DNA from 2 places in the Streptomyces sp. NPDC044063 genome. Region 1 is predicted to be linked to the other one. Evidence: riboswitches for the same ligand, from Rfam matches in the RefSeq annotation. Region 1 holds a riboswitch; the other holds the start of a gene.
What was found. Region 1 has a riboswitch for S-adenosylmethionine ahead of AC07BS_RS18470 (aminotransferase class V-fold PLP-dependent enzyme). Riboswitches for the same ligand answer to the same signal wherever they lie in the genome.
Positions count from the first base shown of each region.

Region 2: another riboswitch for S-adenosylmethionine. It lies ahead of thrC (threonine synthase); the one in region 1 lies ahead of AC07BS_RS18470 (aminotransferase class V-fold PLP-dependent enzyme).

Region 1 covers NZ_JBWKFM010000013.1:179,042-186,401, reverse strand. Annotated here, with positions in the region: gene qcrB (cytochrome bc1 complex cytochrome b subunit) at 1-26, shown strand, start outside; gene trpD (anthranilate phosphoribosyltransferase) at 182-1,246, shown strand; SAM riboswitch class IV at 1,334-1,450, shown strand; gene AC07BS_RS18470 (aminotransferase class V-fold PLP-dependent enzyme) at 1,609-2,988, shown strand; gene AC07BS_RS18465 (Lrp/AsnC family transcriptional regulator) at 2,996-3,277, opposite strand; gene AC07BS_RS18460 (rhomboid family intramembrane serine protease) at 3,274-4,008, opposite strand; gene AC07BS_RS18455 (NYN domain-containing protein) at 4,173-5,525, shown strand; gene AC07BS_RS18450 (C40 family peptidase) at 5,757-6,827, shown strand; gene AC07BS_RS18445 (hypothetical protein) at 6,865-7,360, shown strand, end outside.
Region 2 covers NZ_JBWKFM010000003.1:258,448-265,807, reverse strand. Annotated here, with positions in the region: gene AC07BS_RS06415 (DUF3263 domain-containing protein) at 16-267, shown strand; gene otsB (trehalose-phosphatase) at 372-1,211, shown strand; gene AC07BS_RS06405 (alpha,alpha-trehalose-phosphate synthase (UDP-forming)) at 1,397-2,881, opposite strand; gene AC07BS_RS06400 (glucosyl-3-phosphoglycerate synthase) at 2,923-3,870, opposite strand; SAM riboswitch class I at 4,069-4,212, shown strand; gene thrC (threonine synthase) at 4,230-5,528, shown strand; gene AC07BS_RS06390 (MoaD/ThiS family protein) at 5,611-5,886, shown strand; gene AC07BS_RS06385 (cold-shock protein) at 6,311-6,514, shown strand; gene groL (chaperonin GroEL) at 6,957-7,360, shown strand, end outside.

The DNA.
Region 1 (7,360 bases):
TCACCAGCGGCCACGGCCACCACTGATCCCCGCCCGCTGATCACTGATCGCCACGGCAAGAGCCCCGTCCTCTCCCGGACGGGGCTCTTCGCCGTCCCGGGACCTGGATAGGCTTGACCGGAACAAGCAGTGGGCCCGGCACAGCGGGTCCACCGGCGACCGACCACCAGGAGTGTGGACCATGAACGTTGCGACCCCGGCAGGCGGCGAGCGCTCGGTGGCCACGTCCTGGCCGGGCGTCCTGGAGGCCCTGCTGAACCGGGTGGACCTGACCGCCGACGAGACCGCCTGGGCCATGGACCGCATCATGCGCGGCGAGGCCACCGACGCCCAGATCGCCGGGTTCGCGGTGGCGCTGCGCGCCAAGGGCGAGACGGTCGCCGAGATCGCCGGCCTGGTCCGCACGATGTACGCGCACGCCAACCTCATCGAGGTGCCGGGCCCCAGCGTGGACATCGTGGGCACCGGCGGCGACAACGCCCGGACCGTCAACATCTCCACCATGTCCTCGATCGTGGTGGCCGGCACCGGCGCGAAGGTGGTCAAGCACGGCAACCGCGCCGCCTCGTCCGCCAGCGGCGCCTCCGACGTGCTGGAGAAGCTGGGGGTCAATCTGGACCTCACCCCGAAGCGGGTGGTGGAGGTGGCCGAGGAGGCCGGCATCACCTTCTGCTTCGCCGTGAAGTTCCACCCGGCGCTGCGCCATGTCGCCCCAGCCCGCCGGGAGCTGGGCATCCGCACCACGTTCAACGTCCTGGGCCCGCTGACCAACCCGGCGCGGGTACGGGCGCAGGCCACGGGCGTCGCGGACGCGCGGATGGCGCCGATCCTGGCCGGGGTGCTCGCCGAGCGCGGCTCGTCCGCGCTGGTCTTCCGCGGCGACGACGGCCTGGACGAGCTGACCACCACCGCCACGTCGAGGGTGTGGGTCGTGCGCGACGGCGCCGTGCGCGAGGAGGCCTTCGACCCCCGGGAGGTGGGGATCGACCTGGTGCCGGTGGAGGCCCTGCGGGGCGCCGACGCCTCGTACAACGCCGATGTCGCCCGGCGGCTGCTCGCGGGGGAGACCGGGCCGGTGCGCGACGCGGTGCTGCTCAACTCGGCGGCCGCGCTGGTCGCGCTGTCGCCGGCGGACGCCCCGCTGGCGGAGCAGATCCGCGCGCAGCTGGCGCGGGCGGCCGAGTCGATCGACTCCGGCGCGGCCCGGCGGGTGCTCGAGCGCTGGGTCTCGGCCAGCAACGCCTGAGCGACTCCGGGGGATGTGACGGGGGCGCGGTCCGCGATGCGGACCGCGCCCTTGCGCGTGGAAGATCGTGTGGCATGATGCTGGGCAGGTCACGAGTGACAGCGCTTCGGCCCCGGCCTGCTGTCCGGCAACCCTCCTTCCGTGGCGGGGTGCCCCGGGTGATGACCGGGCCGCAGGCAGTGAGGTCTGCGGCAAGCGCGGATCCCTCGCCAGGGATCCTGGTTGCCGAGGGAGTTCCTTCCATGACGCAGCGAATGCGATAGGGCCGCAGCGGCCCCTTCTCCGGTACGTCCGTGCCGCCCCCGTCCGCCGGTGGGCGCGCGCGTCTCCTCCTCCTCTCATCCCCGCCGGGAGAATTCGCCATGTCAGCATGCCCTGCCGCCGTCCTGCCCGCCACCGCCGAACCGCTGCCCGTGCTGGGCCGGGACGTCCGGGTCCCGCTCGTCACCGGCGGCGACGTGCCGTACGCCGCCCTCGACTACGCCGCCAGCGCCCCGGCGTTGCAGCGGGTCTGGGACGACGTCGCCGCCTACGCGCCCTACTACGGCAGCGTCCACCGGGGCGCCGGGTACCTCTCGCAGCTGTCCACCGACCTCTTCGAGAACAGCCGGGCCGCGGTGGCCGGCTTCCTGGGCTGCCGGCCGGACGACCAGGTGCTGTTCACCCGGTCCACCACCGACTCGCTCAACCTGCTGGCGGCCGTGCTGCCCGCCGGCTGCCGGGTGTTCGTCTTCGAGACCGAGCACCACGCGGCCCTGCTGCCCTGGACGCGCCGCCCGGAGGTGGCCGTGACCGTCCTGGGCGCCCCGCGCTCGCCCGGCGAGGCGGTCGAGGCGCTGGAGCGGGCGCTCGCCGACCGTGAGCCGTACGGCCCGGCGCTGGTCTGTGTGACGGGTGCCTCCAATGTGACCGGTGAGCTGTGGCCGGTCCGGGAGCTGGCGGCGGCCGCGCACGCGCACGGCGCGCGGATCGTGCTGGACGCGGCGCAGCTGGCTCCCCATCACCCGGTGGACGTGGCCGCGCTGGACGTCGACTGGGTCGCCTTCTCCGGGCACAAGCTCTACGCGCCGTTCGGCTCCGGGGTGCTGGCCGGCCGCGCGGACTGGCTGCGGGACGCCGAGCCGTACCTGGCGGGCGGCGGCGCCAGCCGTTCCGTGGTGCGCGGGACGGACGGCGCGGTGGCGGTCGAGTGGCACGGGACCGAGGCCCGGCACGAGGCCGGGTCGCCCAACGTCATCGGCGCCTACGCCATCGCCTCCGCCTGCCGGGCGCTCCAGGAGGCGGGCTTCGAGCGGCTGGTGGAGCGCGAGCGGGAGCTCCTCGCCCGGGTGCGCGCGGGGCTGGCCGCGGTGCCCGGGGTACGGGTGCTGTCGCTGTTCGGCGACGACGCCCCGCGGGTGGGCGTGCTCTCCTTCGTCGTGGAGGGCTGGAACAGCTCGCACTTCGCGGCGGCCCTGTCCGCCGAGTACGGCATCGGGGTGCGCGACGGCCTTTTCTGCGCCCATCCGCTGGTCCGGACGCTGCTGGGCGGCGAGCGGGACGAGCCCGGCGCCTGCGGGGAGGCGGACGGGGACCGGCCGCTCAACGCGATCCGCGTGAGCTTCGGGGCCGGGACGCCCGACGAGCACGTCGAGCGGTTCACCGGGGCCGTGCGGGAGCTGGTGGCGCACGGGGCGCGCTGGCTCTACCGCACGGAGGGCGGCCGCTGCGTCCCGGACGCCCGTACGGAGGCGGCGGCCTGACGCTCCGTCAGCTGTCGAGGCCGATCGCGAAGGCGGCCTCCAGGTCGTGCTGGGAGTAGGTGCGGAAGGCGATGTGGGTCTCCGTCGAGGCCACGCCGGGGATCTTGCTGATCCGGCCCGGGATGACGTCCGCGAGGTCGTCGTGCCGGGCCACCCGCACCATGGCGATCAGATTGTGGGCGCCGGTGACGGAGTAGACCTCGCTGACGCCCTCCAGCGAGGCGATCTTCTCGGCGACCTCGGGGATGCGGTCCACGTCGGTCCTGATGAGCACGATCGAGGTGATCACGTCGGTTCTTCTCCTGTTCCGGCCGGGGGTCCGGGGGGTGTCCCCCGGGAAGACACAGTAGTCGCACGCGTCCGGCAGACCCAGGCGTAGCCGAACCCCAGGCAGAAGCCCAGGACGTGGGCCAGATGGGCGACCCCGGGCGACCCGGCGTCGGTGCCCGTCGCCAGCCACTGCAACCCGAACCAGAACAACAGGACGGCCCAGGCCGGAAAGCGCAGCGGCACGAAGAAGAGGAACGGGAAGAGGCTGGTGACCCGGGCTCTGGGGAAGAGATGGAGGAACGCGCCCAGGACCCCGGAGACGGCGCCGGACGCCCCCACGAGGGTGCGCCCGGAGCCGGCGTGCACGGCCGCGTAGCCGAACAGGGCCAGGGCGCCGGTCAGCAGGTAGCACAGCGCGAAGTCGGTGCGGCCCATGCGGGCCTCGGTCATGGCGCCGAAGACGAAGAGGAAGAGCATGTTGCCCAGCAGATGCAGCCAGTTGCCGTGCACGAACAGCGCGGTCAGCAGTGTGCACAGAGCCGAGGGCGAGCCCTGCCACAGCTGGTTCGGGACCACACCCCAGCGTTCGAAATAGGCCGTCTGGGCGGACAGCAGTCCCGGCCCGGTGCCATGGGCCGGATTCAGGCCGGACGCCGGCCCGGCGAGGAAGACCAGGCCGCACCCGGCCAGAAGCGTCCAGGTCACCCAGGGGGCGCCCGGCCGGCGCAGGGCTCCAGCCAATCTGATCATGGCGAGATCATGTCGTACCGGGCGCAACCGGCACAGAGTGCCTCGCCGGTCCGTCCCCCGCCCCCCGGGGCCCGGCGGTCGGCGACCGGCAGGCCGTAGGGTGGACCGGGCGTGGGTATCCGAAGAACGGGAGCGATGAAGCGGTGGTGGAGCACACGGACGGCGTGGAGGCGGCCGGTGACGCCGGCGGGGCCGACGACGGCGTCAGCGAGGTGCTCGACCGGCCCCTGCCCGAGGGGATCAGGCGGCGCGTCATCGGCCTGGTCGCCGAGGCCTTCGGCGGGCTGACCGTCGCGGAACTCCCCGCCCAGCTCAGGCAGTACGCCCGCTTCACCCCCACCCGGCGGGCCAAGTTCGCCGGGAACGCCATGGCCGCCGCCGTCGAGAGCGACCCCGCCTTCCGGCAGCGGATCTCCGCCCGGCTGCGCGAGAGCGGCTCGGAGCTGGCCGAGGCGCTCGACGCCGGCTCGCCGCCCGCCGCGGCCGACCCGGAGGACGTGGCCGCCATGGCCTTCGTGCTGCGCCCCGCCGGCTGGGTCAAGCTGGTCACCGCCGCCGGCGAGGAGGCCCAGCGGGCCACCGCCGAACGGGCGGGCGAGGAGGCCCAGCGCGAACTGCGCCGGCTGCGCGAGACGCTGGCCCAGGCCCGGGACGAGGCCCGCACGGAGACCGAGCGCGTCCGCGCCGAACTCGAGGCCTCCCGCAAGGAGGCCGAATCGCTTCAGCGCAAGCTGCGCAGCGCGATCAGCGACGTCCGCCGCGGCGAGGCGGCGCTGCGCGGGGCGCGGGCCGAGCTGGAGTCCGCGCGCGCGGAGGCCACCGCCGAGAAGGCCGCGGCCGCCGGCGAGCTGCGCCGCGTCAAGGCCCGCCTCGCGGAGGCCGAGGCCGCGCTGGAGGCCGGCCGCCGGGCCGTGCGCGAGGGGCGCAGCGTCGAGGACATGCGGCTGCGGCTGCTGCTCGACACGGTGCTGGACGCCGCCCAGGGCCTGCGCCGCGAACTGGCGCTGCCGCCCGCCACCATCCACCCGGCCGACACCGTCGACGCGGTGCAGCCGGGCACCATGACACCCCGGGACATCGCCACCCGCGCCCTGTCGGAGACCGATCCGGCGCTGCTCGACCAGCTGCTGGCGCTGCCTCAGGCGCATCTGGTCGTCGACGGCTACAACGTCACCAAGACCGGCTACCCCACGATGCCGCTCGACAAGCAGCGGCTGCGCCTGCTCGGCGGCCTGGCGATGCTGGCCGCCCAGACCGGCGCCGAGGTCACCTGCGTCTTCGACGGCGCCGAGCTCGCGGCGCCGGTGCTGCTCGCCCCGCCGCGCGGGGTGCGGGTGCTCTTCAGCAAGCCCGGGGTGACCGCCGATGAGCTGATCCGCCAGCTGGTGCGGGCCGAGCCGCCGGGCCGCCCGGTCGTGGTGGTCTCCACCGACCGCGAGGTCGCGGACGGCGTCGCCAAGGTGGGGGCCCGGCCCGTGGCGTCGGCCCTGCTGCTGAAACGCCTCGCCCGCACCTGAGCCCCGGACGGGTCACGTCACACCGCCCGTACGGGTGAATCACGCCGCCGGCCGCTGACCGTGCGCCCCGCCGGTGACCTGCGCCTTGGGCAGGGTGCCGGATTTGCCCGGGGGTGGCTCTTTGAACGGAAGGTGAGCACGCCGCTACTGTCTGCCGCGCGGTGCCCGCCCGTCGTCCGCCCGCCACCGGGCGGCAGGGTCCGCACACAGTGGAAGGGAGTGCGGCACCCCGTGGCGTTCCACCGCCGTCCCGCGCAGTCCGGTCTCACCCAGAGCGTCCGGGTCACCGTCCTGTCGGCCGCCGTCGCCACCGCGGCGGCGGCCCTCTCGGCGGCCCCGGCCACCGCCCGGCCCGGGGGTGACGCCGAGACGGCGGAGGGCCGGGGAACGGTGAAGGCGCGGCTCGACCGGCTCTACGAACAGGCCGAGCGGGCCACCGAGAAGTACAACGCCGCCGGGGAACGCGCCCACGCCCTGCGCGAGCGGGTGGAACGGGCCGCCGGCCGGGTCGCGCGCGGCCAGGAGAAGGTCAACCGGATGCGCACCGACCTCGGCATGATCGCCACCGCCCAGTACCGCAGCGGCGCCGTCGACCCCGCGCTCGGCCTGCTGCTCTCCTCCGACCCCGACGGCTACCTCGACAAGGCCGCCACGCTCGACCGCATTACTGGCCGGCAGGCCGAGAAGCTGCGGGCCCTGATGGCCGCCCAGCGCGCCCTGCGCCAGGAGCGGCAGGAGGCCACCCGTACCCTCGCCGAACTGGAGGAGAGCCGCCGGGCCGTCGAACGGCACAAGCACGCCGTGGAGGCACGGCTGGGCGCCGCGCGCCGGCTGCTCAACTCCCTGCCCGAGGCCGACCGGGTGGAGTACGCCCGTTCCTCCCGCGCCGCCGATCGCCCGGCCGGCGCCGCCCACGTACCGGCCGCGCCGGGCCCGCAGGCCCTGGCCGCCGGTTCCGGCCGGGGCTGGGCCGCCGTCATGGCGGTGCGTCAGGCGGTCGGCTCCCCGTATGCCTGGGGCGCGACGGGCCCCGGCGCCTTCGACTGCTCGGGGCTGATGCAGTGGGCCTACGGGCGGGCCGGGGTCGGGCTCCCGCGCACCTCGCAGGCCCAGCGCAACGCCGGGCGCCGGGTCCCGCTGTCCGAGGCCCGCCCCGGCGACCTGGTCATCTACCGGGACGACGCCAGCCACGTGGGCATGTACGTGGGCAACGGACAGGTCGTCCACGCCCCCTACCCCGGGGCGCGGGTGCGCTACGACCCGGCCGACATGATGCCGATCTCCTCCGTCACCCGGCCTTAGGGCCTGCCCGGCGCGCCCCGGCCCGTACGATGCGGGCGTGACGGGCAGGCGGCGCGGGAGGCGGCGGGCGGCGCGCCGCCTGGTGGCGGTGGCGCTCGCCCTGCACGTCCTCGCCGGGTGCGGCGCCGGCGTGCCGGAGCGGGCGGACGGCGGCGACCGGTCGGTCCAGCGGCTGCTGGACCGCTGGGGCCGGGCCGTGCGCGAGCGCGACGAGCACGCCTTCCTGGCCGCCGTCGACCCCACCGCCACCGCCTACCGCGACCAGCGGCGGCAGGCCCTCACCAACCTCGGTGCCGTCCCGCTCGCCTCCTGGGAGTACCGCCTCGTCCGCACCGAGGCCCGGGGCACCGGTCGGCTCGTCGCCGAGACGGAGCTGCGCTACCGCCTCGCCGGCTACGACACCGCGCCCGTGACCGCCCCGCTCCGGCTGAACCTCGTGCGCCGGGACGGCCGCTGGTACGTGGCCGGGCAGGAGGCCCGTCCCGGCGGCGGGCAGCTGTGGGAGCAGGGCGCGGTCACGGCGGTGCGCGGCC
Region 2 (7,360 bases), on a different contig from region 1:
GCTAGGCTGCCGGGCATGGACCCCGATGCCGACGCCGATCCCGTAGGCCTCACCGACCGGGACCGGGCCGTCCTCGCCTTCGAGCGGCGGACGTGGCCCGGGCCCGGCGCCAAGGAACGCGCCGTCCGCGAAGAGCTCGGCATCACCCCCACCCGCTACTACCAGCTGCTCAACGCCCTGCTCGACGACCCGCGCGCCCTCGCCCACGACCCCGTCACCGTCAACCGGCTGCGCCGGCTGCGGGACGAGCGGCGCGCCCGGCGCTGAACCGGCGCGCTGAACCGGCGCGCCGAACCGGCGCGCCGAACCGGGGCGGGCGAGCGCGTACAACTGCCCTCCCGTCCGCCGGGCGCCCCGGTAGGGTCGGCCGTATGGGCAGCCATCCCCTCCCGGAAGCCGTGACCGCCGCCGGCCGCGACGGACTGGACGCGCTGCTCGCGCGCCCCGAACGCGCGGTCGTCGCCCTGGACTTCGACGGCACCCTCGCCGCGATCGTGCCCGACCCGGAGCGGGCCCGCGCCCACCCCGGAGCCGTTCCGGCGCTCGCCCGCCTGGCGCCCCGCCTGGCCTCCGTCGCCGTCGTCACCGGCCGCCCGGCCGGGGCCGCCGTACGCCTCGGTGGGTTCTCCGGCGTGTCCGGGCTGGAGCACCTCGTCGTGCTCGGCCACTACGGCGCCGAGCGCTGGGACGCGGTGACGGGCACCGTCCGCGCCCCCGCCGTCCACCCCGGCGTCGCCGCCGTCCAGGCCGAACTCCCCGGCGTCCTCGACGCGTCCGGCGCCTGGCACGGCACCTGGATCGAGGACAAGGGCCGGGCCGTCGCCGTGCACACGCGCCGCGCCGACGACCCCGAGGCCGCGTTCGAGGCCCTGCGGGCGCCGCTCGCCGGCCTCGCCGCCCGGCACGGCCTGATCGTCGAGCCCGGCCGGCTCGTGCTGGAGCTGCGCCCGCCGGGCATGGACAAGGGCGTCGCCCTCGCCGCGTACGTCCGCGAGATCGGCGCCGGGGCCGTCCTCTACGCCGGCGACGACCTCGGCGACCTCGCCGCGTTCGCGGCCGTGGAGAAGCTGCGCTCCGAAGGCGTCCCCGGCACGCTCGTGTGCAGCGGGAGCAGCGAGGTGGCCGTCCTCGCCGAGCGCGCCGACCTCGTCGTCGACGGGCCGCCCGGGGTGGTCGGGCTGCTGGCCGCGCTGGCGGACGAGCTCGGCTGACGCCGCGGCCGGGGCCGGTCCCGGCCTTGGCCCCGGTCTTGGCCCCGTCTTGGCTGCGGGTGCGTTGTGGCTGGTCGCGCAGTTCCTCGCGCCCCTTTGGGGCGCTGCCGAGCTGTGTCGGGTGCGGGTGCGTCGTGGCTGGTCGCGCCGTTCCTCGCGCCCCCTTCGGGGCGCTGCACTGCCCCTCAGAGTGCTCGTAGCTGGTCCACGAACCACTTCGCCGGTGGTAGTGCCGTCGCCGCCTCCGCCAGGCGGCGGGTGCGGGCCGTTCGCTCCTCCGGGTCCATCAGCAGGGCCGTGTGGAGGGCGCGGGCCGTGGCCGCCACGTCGTAGGGGTTGACCGTCAGGGCCGCGTCGCCCAGCTCGGCCGCCGCGCCCGCCTCGCGCGAGAGCACCAGCGCGCAGCCTCGGTCGGAGACGACCGGGACCTCCTTGGCGACCAGGTTCATGCCGTCCCGGATGGGGTTCACCAGGGCCACGTCGGCCAGCCGGTAGGCCGCGAGCGAGCGCGGGAAGTCGTCCTCCATCTGGAGCGCCACCGGCGTCCACTCCGCCGTGCCGAACGTGGAGTTGATCTCCGCGGCAACCCGGCCGACCTCGGCCATGTAGTCGCGGTACACCGCGAGGTCCTGCCGCGAGGGGTAGGCGAAGGCGATGTGCACGACCTCGCCGCGCCACCGCGGGTGGTCCTCCAGCAGGCGGCGGAAGGCCAGCAGGCCGCGCACGATGTTCTTCGACAGCTCCGTGCGGTCCACCCGGACGATCGTCCGGCGGCCCGGCCCGATCTGCCGCCGCAGCGCGGCCAGCCGCTCCTCGACGTCCGGCCGGTGCGCCCGCTCGCGCAGGAACTCCCCGTCCGCGCCCAGCCCGTGCACACCGAGCCGCGTCGTCCGGCCCTCGAAGCGCACCGCCGTCGCGACGTCCCCCTCGCGTACGACCTCCGCGCCCGGCAGCACCTCCGCGCAGCACGCGGCGAACGCCTCCGCCCAGCGCCGGGTGAGGAAGCCCGCCCGGTCACCGCCGAGGACACCGCGCAGCACCTGCTCGGCGACGTCGTCGGGCAGCACGCGGTAGTAGTCCGGCGGGGCCCAGGGGGTGTGCGAGAAGTGGCCGATCCGCAGATCGGGGCGGCGGGCGCGGAGCAGGCCCGGCACCAGCGTGAGGTGGTAGTCCTGCACCAGGACGGAGGCGCCCTCCGCGGCCTCCTCCGCGACGGCGTCCGCGAAGGCGGCGTTGTACGCCTCGTACGCCGCCCACTCCTTGCGGAAGCCGCCGTCGAAGACCGGCTCCAGCGGGGTCTGCCACAGCATGTGGTGCGCGAACCACAGCACGGAATTGGCCACGCCGTTGTACGCGGCGGCGAACGTGGCCGGATCGATGTCCAGCATCCGCACCAGGGGTCCGCCGGTGTCCGCCGTGTCCAGCCGCCGGCCCGCGCGGCGGGCCGCCTCGCGGTCGCCGTCGCCCAGCGCCGCGCACACCCAGACGGCCGCCGCCCCTTCGGGGTCCCGGCCGATCTCGCTCAGCCCGGAGACCAGCCCGCCGCCGCCCCGCCCCGCGGCCAGCGAACCGTCCTCGCGCCGCCGGTACGTCACGGGCCCCCGGTTGGAGGCCACGAGGATCGGCGCGGCCCCCCGGCCCGGGCCGGGATGGGTGTGCTCAACGACCATGACGCCAGCCTTGCCCTTCCGGGAACCGCTCAAACGTACGCCTATGCGGCGTGCCGCCGGGCGTACTCCGGTATCCCGGCCATCGGCGGCCGTTCCTCCGTGTCCACCGGGTACGTCCGCGGCACGAAGCCCTCCGCGGTGCGCTCGAACTGGGTGAGCACCGGACGCACCAGATGGCCGCGGGCCAGCCGGAGCTGCGCGGTGCGGTAGATCGCGGCCGCCATCCGGCCCAGGGCCCGGCCGTCCTGGTGCCGGTGCTTGCGTACCCCGACGTCCACCTGGGCGAGCGCGTCCAGGCCCACCGTGTGCAGCGCGTCCACCAGCAGACCCAGCTCGACGCCGTACCCCACCGGGAACGGCAGCCGCTCCAGCAGCTCGCGGCGGGCCGCGTACTCGCCGCCCAGCGGCTGCACGAAGCCCGCCAGCCGCGGCCAGTGGAGGTTGAGCAGCGGGCGCGCCACCAGCTCGGTCACCCGTCCGCCCTGGCCCGGGGCCTCGCCGAGCGGACGGTCGTACATCGCCTTGACGAAATGCACGTCCGGGTCGGTCAGCAGCGGCCCGACGATCCCCGAGACGAACGCGGGGGAGAAGTCCCTCAGGTCCGCGTCGACGAAGCACACGACGTCACCGGTGGTGGCCAGCAGCGACCGCCACAGCACCTCGCCCTTGCCGGGCAGCGTGGGCAGCCGGGGCAGGATCTCGTCCCGGTGCACCACCCGGGCCCCGGCCGCCGCGGCGACCTCGGCCGTGCGGTCGGTGGACCCCGAGTCCACCACCACCAGCTCGTCGACCAGCGGCACGGCGTCCGACATCAGCTCGCGGCGGATCGTCGCCACGATCTCGCCGACGGTCGCCTCCTCGTCGAGCGCCGGCAGCACGACGCTGACGGTGGTGCCCGTGTCGCGTTTCGCGGCGAGCAGCTGGTCGAGCGGACGGTCGGCGGCGGTCCAGGACCGCCGGGCCAGCCAGCGCTCCACCTCTTCCAGCACGTGCATGACTCCTCGGTGTCGATCGTCGCGATGACGCATTCGTGACGCATCTCGGACGCGTCCCATGACGCATCTCGCGGTGCGGACGGGCCCTCGAAGCGGGCCGTCCCTTCCGTTACAGTCTTGAACAACGCGGACGGCCGTCCTATGTCGGGGGTCGTCGCGCGCACAAACGCCCGGGCCGCGCCCGGGCCATACCGCTCATCCAGAGGGGCAGAGGGACACGGCCCGTTGAAGCCCCGGCAACCCTCCAGCCGGTACTCGGTCATCCGACGCGAGGCTCCCGGCGGGGAAGGTGCCAATTCCGTCTCGTGGTGACGTTCGCCGCGAGGAAGATGAGGAGAAAGGGCCTCGCCTCCATGGCTGTCGAAGCCGTTGAAAGTCGTACCGTCGTACCCGCACCCTCCGCTTTCGGCCCCGCCGTCGCGCTCTCCTGCCGCGAGTGCGGCGAGCGCTTCGACCTCGGGCCCGTCTTCGCCTGCGCCTCCTGCTTCGGGCCGCTGGAAGTGGCGTACGAGCTGCCCGCCGGTGACCCCGAGGCGCTCCGCCGCCGCATCGAGGCCGGCCCGCCCAGCATCTGGCGCTACGCCCCCCTGCTGCCCGTACCCGCCGACGTGGCCGGCAAGCCCGGCCTCCACCCGGGCTTCACCCGGCTGGTCAAGGCCGACAACCTCGCCCGCGAGCTCGGCGTGACCGGCGGGCTGTACATCAAGGACGACTCCGGCAACCCCACGCACTCCTTCAAGGACCGCGTCGTCGCCATCGCCGTCGAGGCCGCCCGCGCCTTCGGCTTCACCACCCTGTCCTGCTCCTCGACCGGCAACCTCGCGGGCGCGGTCGGCGCCGCCGCCGCCCGGGCCGGCTTCCGCTCCTGCGTCTTCATCCCGCACGACCTGGAGGCCGGGAAGGTCGTCATGGCCGCCGTCTACGGCGGCGATCTCGTCGGCATCGAGGGCACCTACGACGACGTCAACCGCTTCTGCAGCGAGCTCATCGGCGACCCGCTCGGCGAGGGCTGGGGCTTCGTCAACGTCAACCTCCGCCCCTACTACGGCGAGGGCTCCAAGACCCTCGCCTACGAGATCTGCGAGCAGCTGGGTTGGCGCCTCCCGGACCAGATCGTGGTGCCGGTCGCCTCGGGCTCACAGCTGACGAAGATCGACAAGGGGCTGAAGGAGCTCATCGCCCTCGGCCTCGTCGAGGACCGCCCGTACAAGATCTTCGGTGCGCAGGCCGAGGGCTGCTCCCCGGTTTCGCGGGCCTTCAAGGACGGCCACGACGTGGTCCGCCCGGTGAAGCCCGACACCATCGCGAAGTCCCTCGCGATCGGCAACCCCGCCGACGGGCCGTACGTCCTGGACATCGCGCGGCGCACGGGCGGCGCCGTCGAGGACGTCGACGACGCGCGGATCGTGGACGCCATCGGGCTGCTGGCGCGCACGGAGGGCATCTTCGCCGAGACGGCGGGCGGCGTGACGGTGGGCGTGACGCGGAAGCTGCTGGAGGACGGCGTGCTCGACCCGTCGCTCACCACCGTCGTCCTCAACACGGGGGACGGGCTCAAGACCCTCGACGCCGTGACGGCGGGGCCGACGGCGACGATCCGGCCGTCGCTGGAGGCGTTCCGCGCGGCGGGTCTCGCCGGCGCCGGCGACTGACGCCCTCTCCCGCCCCTCTGCCTTCCTCCCGTTCCTTCCTCCCGTCCCTTCCCGACTTCCCGACTCATGAGGTGACTCCACCATGAGCGTTTCCGTTCGCATTCCCACCATCCTGCGTACGTACACCGGCGGCCGGGCCGAGGTGCCCGCCGACGGGGCGACCCTCCGCGAGGTCATCGCCTCCCTTGAGGCGAACCACCCCGGCATCGCCGCGCGGGTGCTGGACGACGCCGGGAAGCTGCGCCGGTTCGTCAACGTCTATGTGAACGACGACGACGTCCGCTTCGAGGGCGGCCTGGAGGCGGCGACGCCCGACGGCGCCGGCGTCTCGATCATTCCGGCGGTCGCCGGAGGCTGACCTTTGGCCTGAGCTTTTCTCAGAGTTCCTCTGCATATCCCCGGAATCGCCCCGCCCGTAAAACGGACGGGGCGATTCCGTCTGTTGAAGCGCGATAGAGTTGAGGCGTTCCCCCTCCGGTGTCAGCACCGAACGCATATGAGAACCCGTCAAGTTGTGCGCGAAACAGGTGCACGAATTGTCGGGTTGGTTGCGTTATGCCCGGTCCGACTTGCCCGAGAAGCTGCGGAAATCGGTACGAATAACCGATCGGCCGCACCTGGAATTCTCGTCCGACTGACCTGTTGCAGACGGCATCCGTGCAGATACATTCAGCCGCGGTCGACGCGTTCCGGCGCACACCTCCATCCTGTCTGGGGGTGAGGTCTGACCCGGGTCCGCGAAGTGCGGTCCTGTGCAAGGGCCAGTAATAGGGGAGTTAGGCATGGCTCAGGGCACCGTCAAGTGGTTCAACGCGGAGAAGGGGTACGGCTTCATCGCGGTCGACGGTGGTGCGGATGTTTTCGTCCACTACAGCGCGATTCAGATGGACGGCTACCGCACCCTCGAGGAGGGGCAGCGAGTCGAGTTCGAGATCTCGCAGGGCCAGAAGGGGCCGCAGGCGGACATGGTGAAGCTGAGCGTCTGATCGCCACGCACGCATCGACCGGCTCGCCCGGCTTGCCGAGGGGCCCGCACCTTGTACGAGGTGCGGGCCCCTCGCGCGTGCGCGCGCGTGGAGAAACGCAGGCTGATCAGGCGTGGGTGTGGTTGCGGGCGGCCGCGTGCATGGCTGTCCGCGATCGTGGGCATGCACCGGGTTGCACTGAGTCGCTTGCGCCCCCGGCTACCGCCGGGAGGTGCCCCCAGTTGCCACCTGAGGTGGGAGACCCCGTGGACCGCTTGCACTCGCGAGGGTCGAGTGCTAATCATTGGGCTTAGCACTCTCCTGGTGAGAGTGACAGATTTGGACCGTCGGTGAGGTCCGGGAGCCAAGCGGGGCAAGGAACCGCGCGGTCCCCCGGCCGTCCGTCGCGGGCACCAGCGCGGTCCGGAGCAGTCTCCACCCCGTCCTGGGAGGACCACTTCACATGGCCAAGATCATCGCGTTCGACGAGGAGGCACGGCGCGGTCTCGAGCGCGGGATGAACCAGCTCGCCGACGCCGTCAAGGTCACCCTTGGCCCCAAGGGCCGCAACGTCGTCCTCGAGAAGAAGTGGGGCGCCCCCACGATCACCAACGATGGTGTGTCCATCGCCAAGGAGATCGAGCTCGAGGACCCGTACGAGAAGATCGGCGCCGAGCTGGTCAAGGAGGTCGCGAAGAAGACGGACGACGTCGCCGGTGACGGCACGACGACCGCGACCGTCCTCGCCCAGGCGCTGGTCCGCGAGGGTCTGCGCAACGTGGCCGCGGGTGCCAACCCGATGGCCCTGAAGCGCGGTATCGAGAAGGCCGTCGAGGCCGTCTCCGCGGCCCTGCTCGAGCAGGCCAA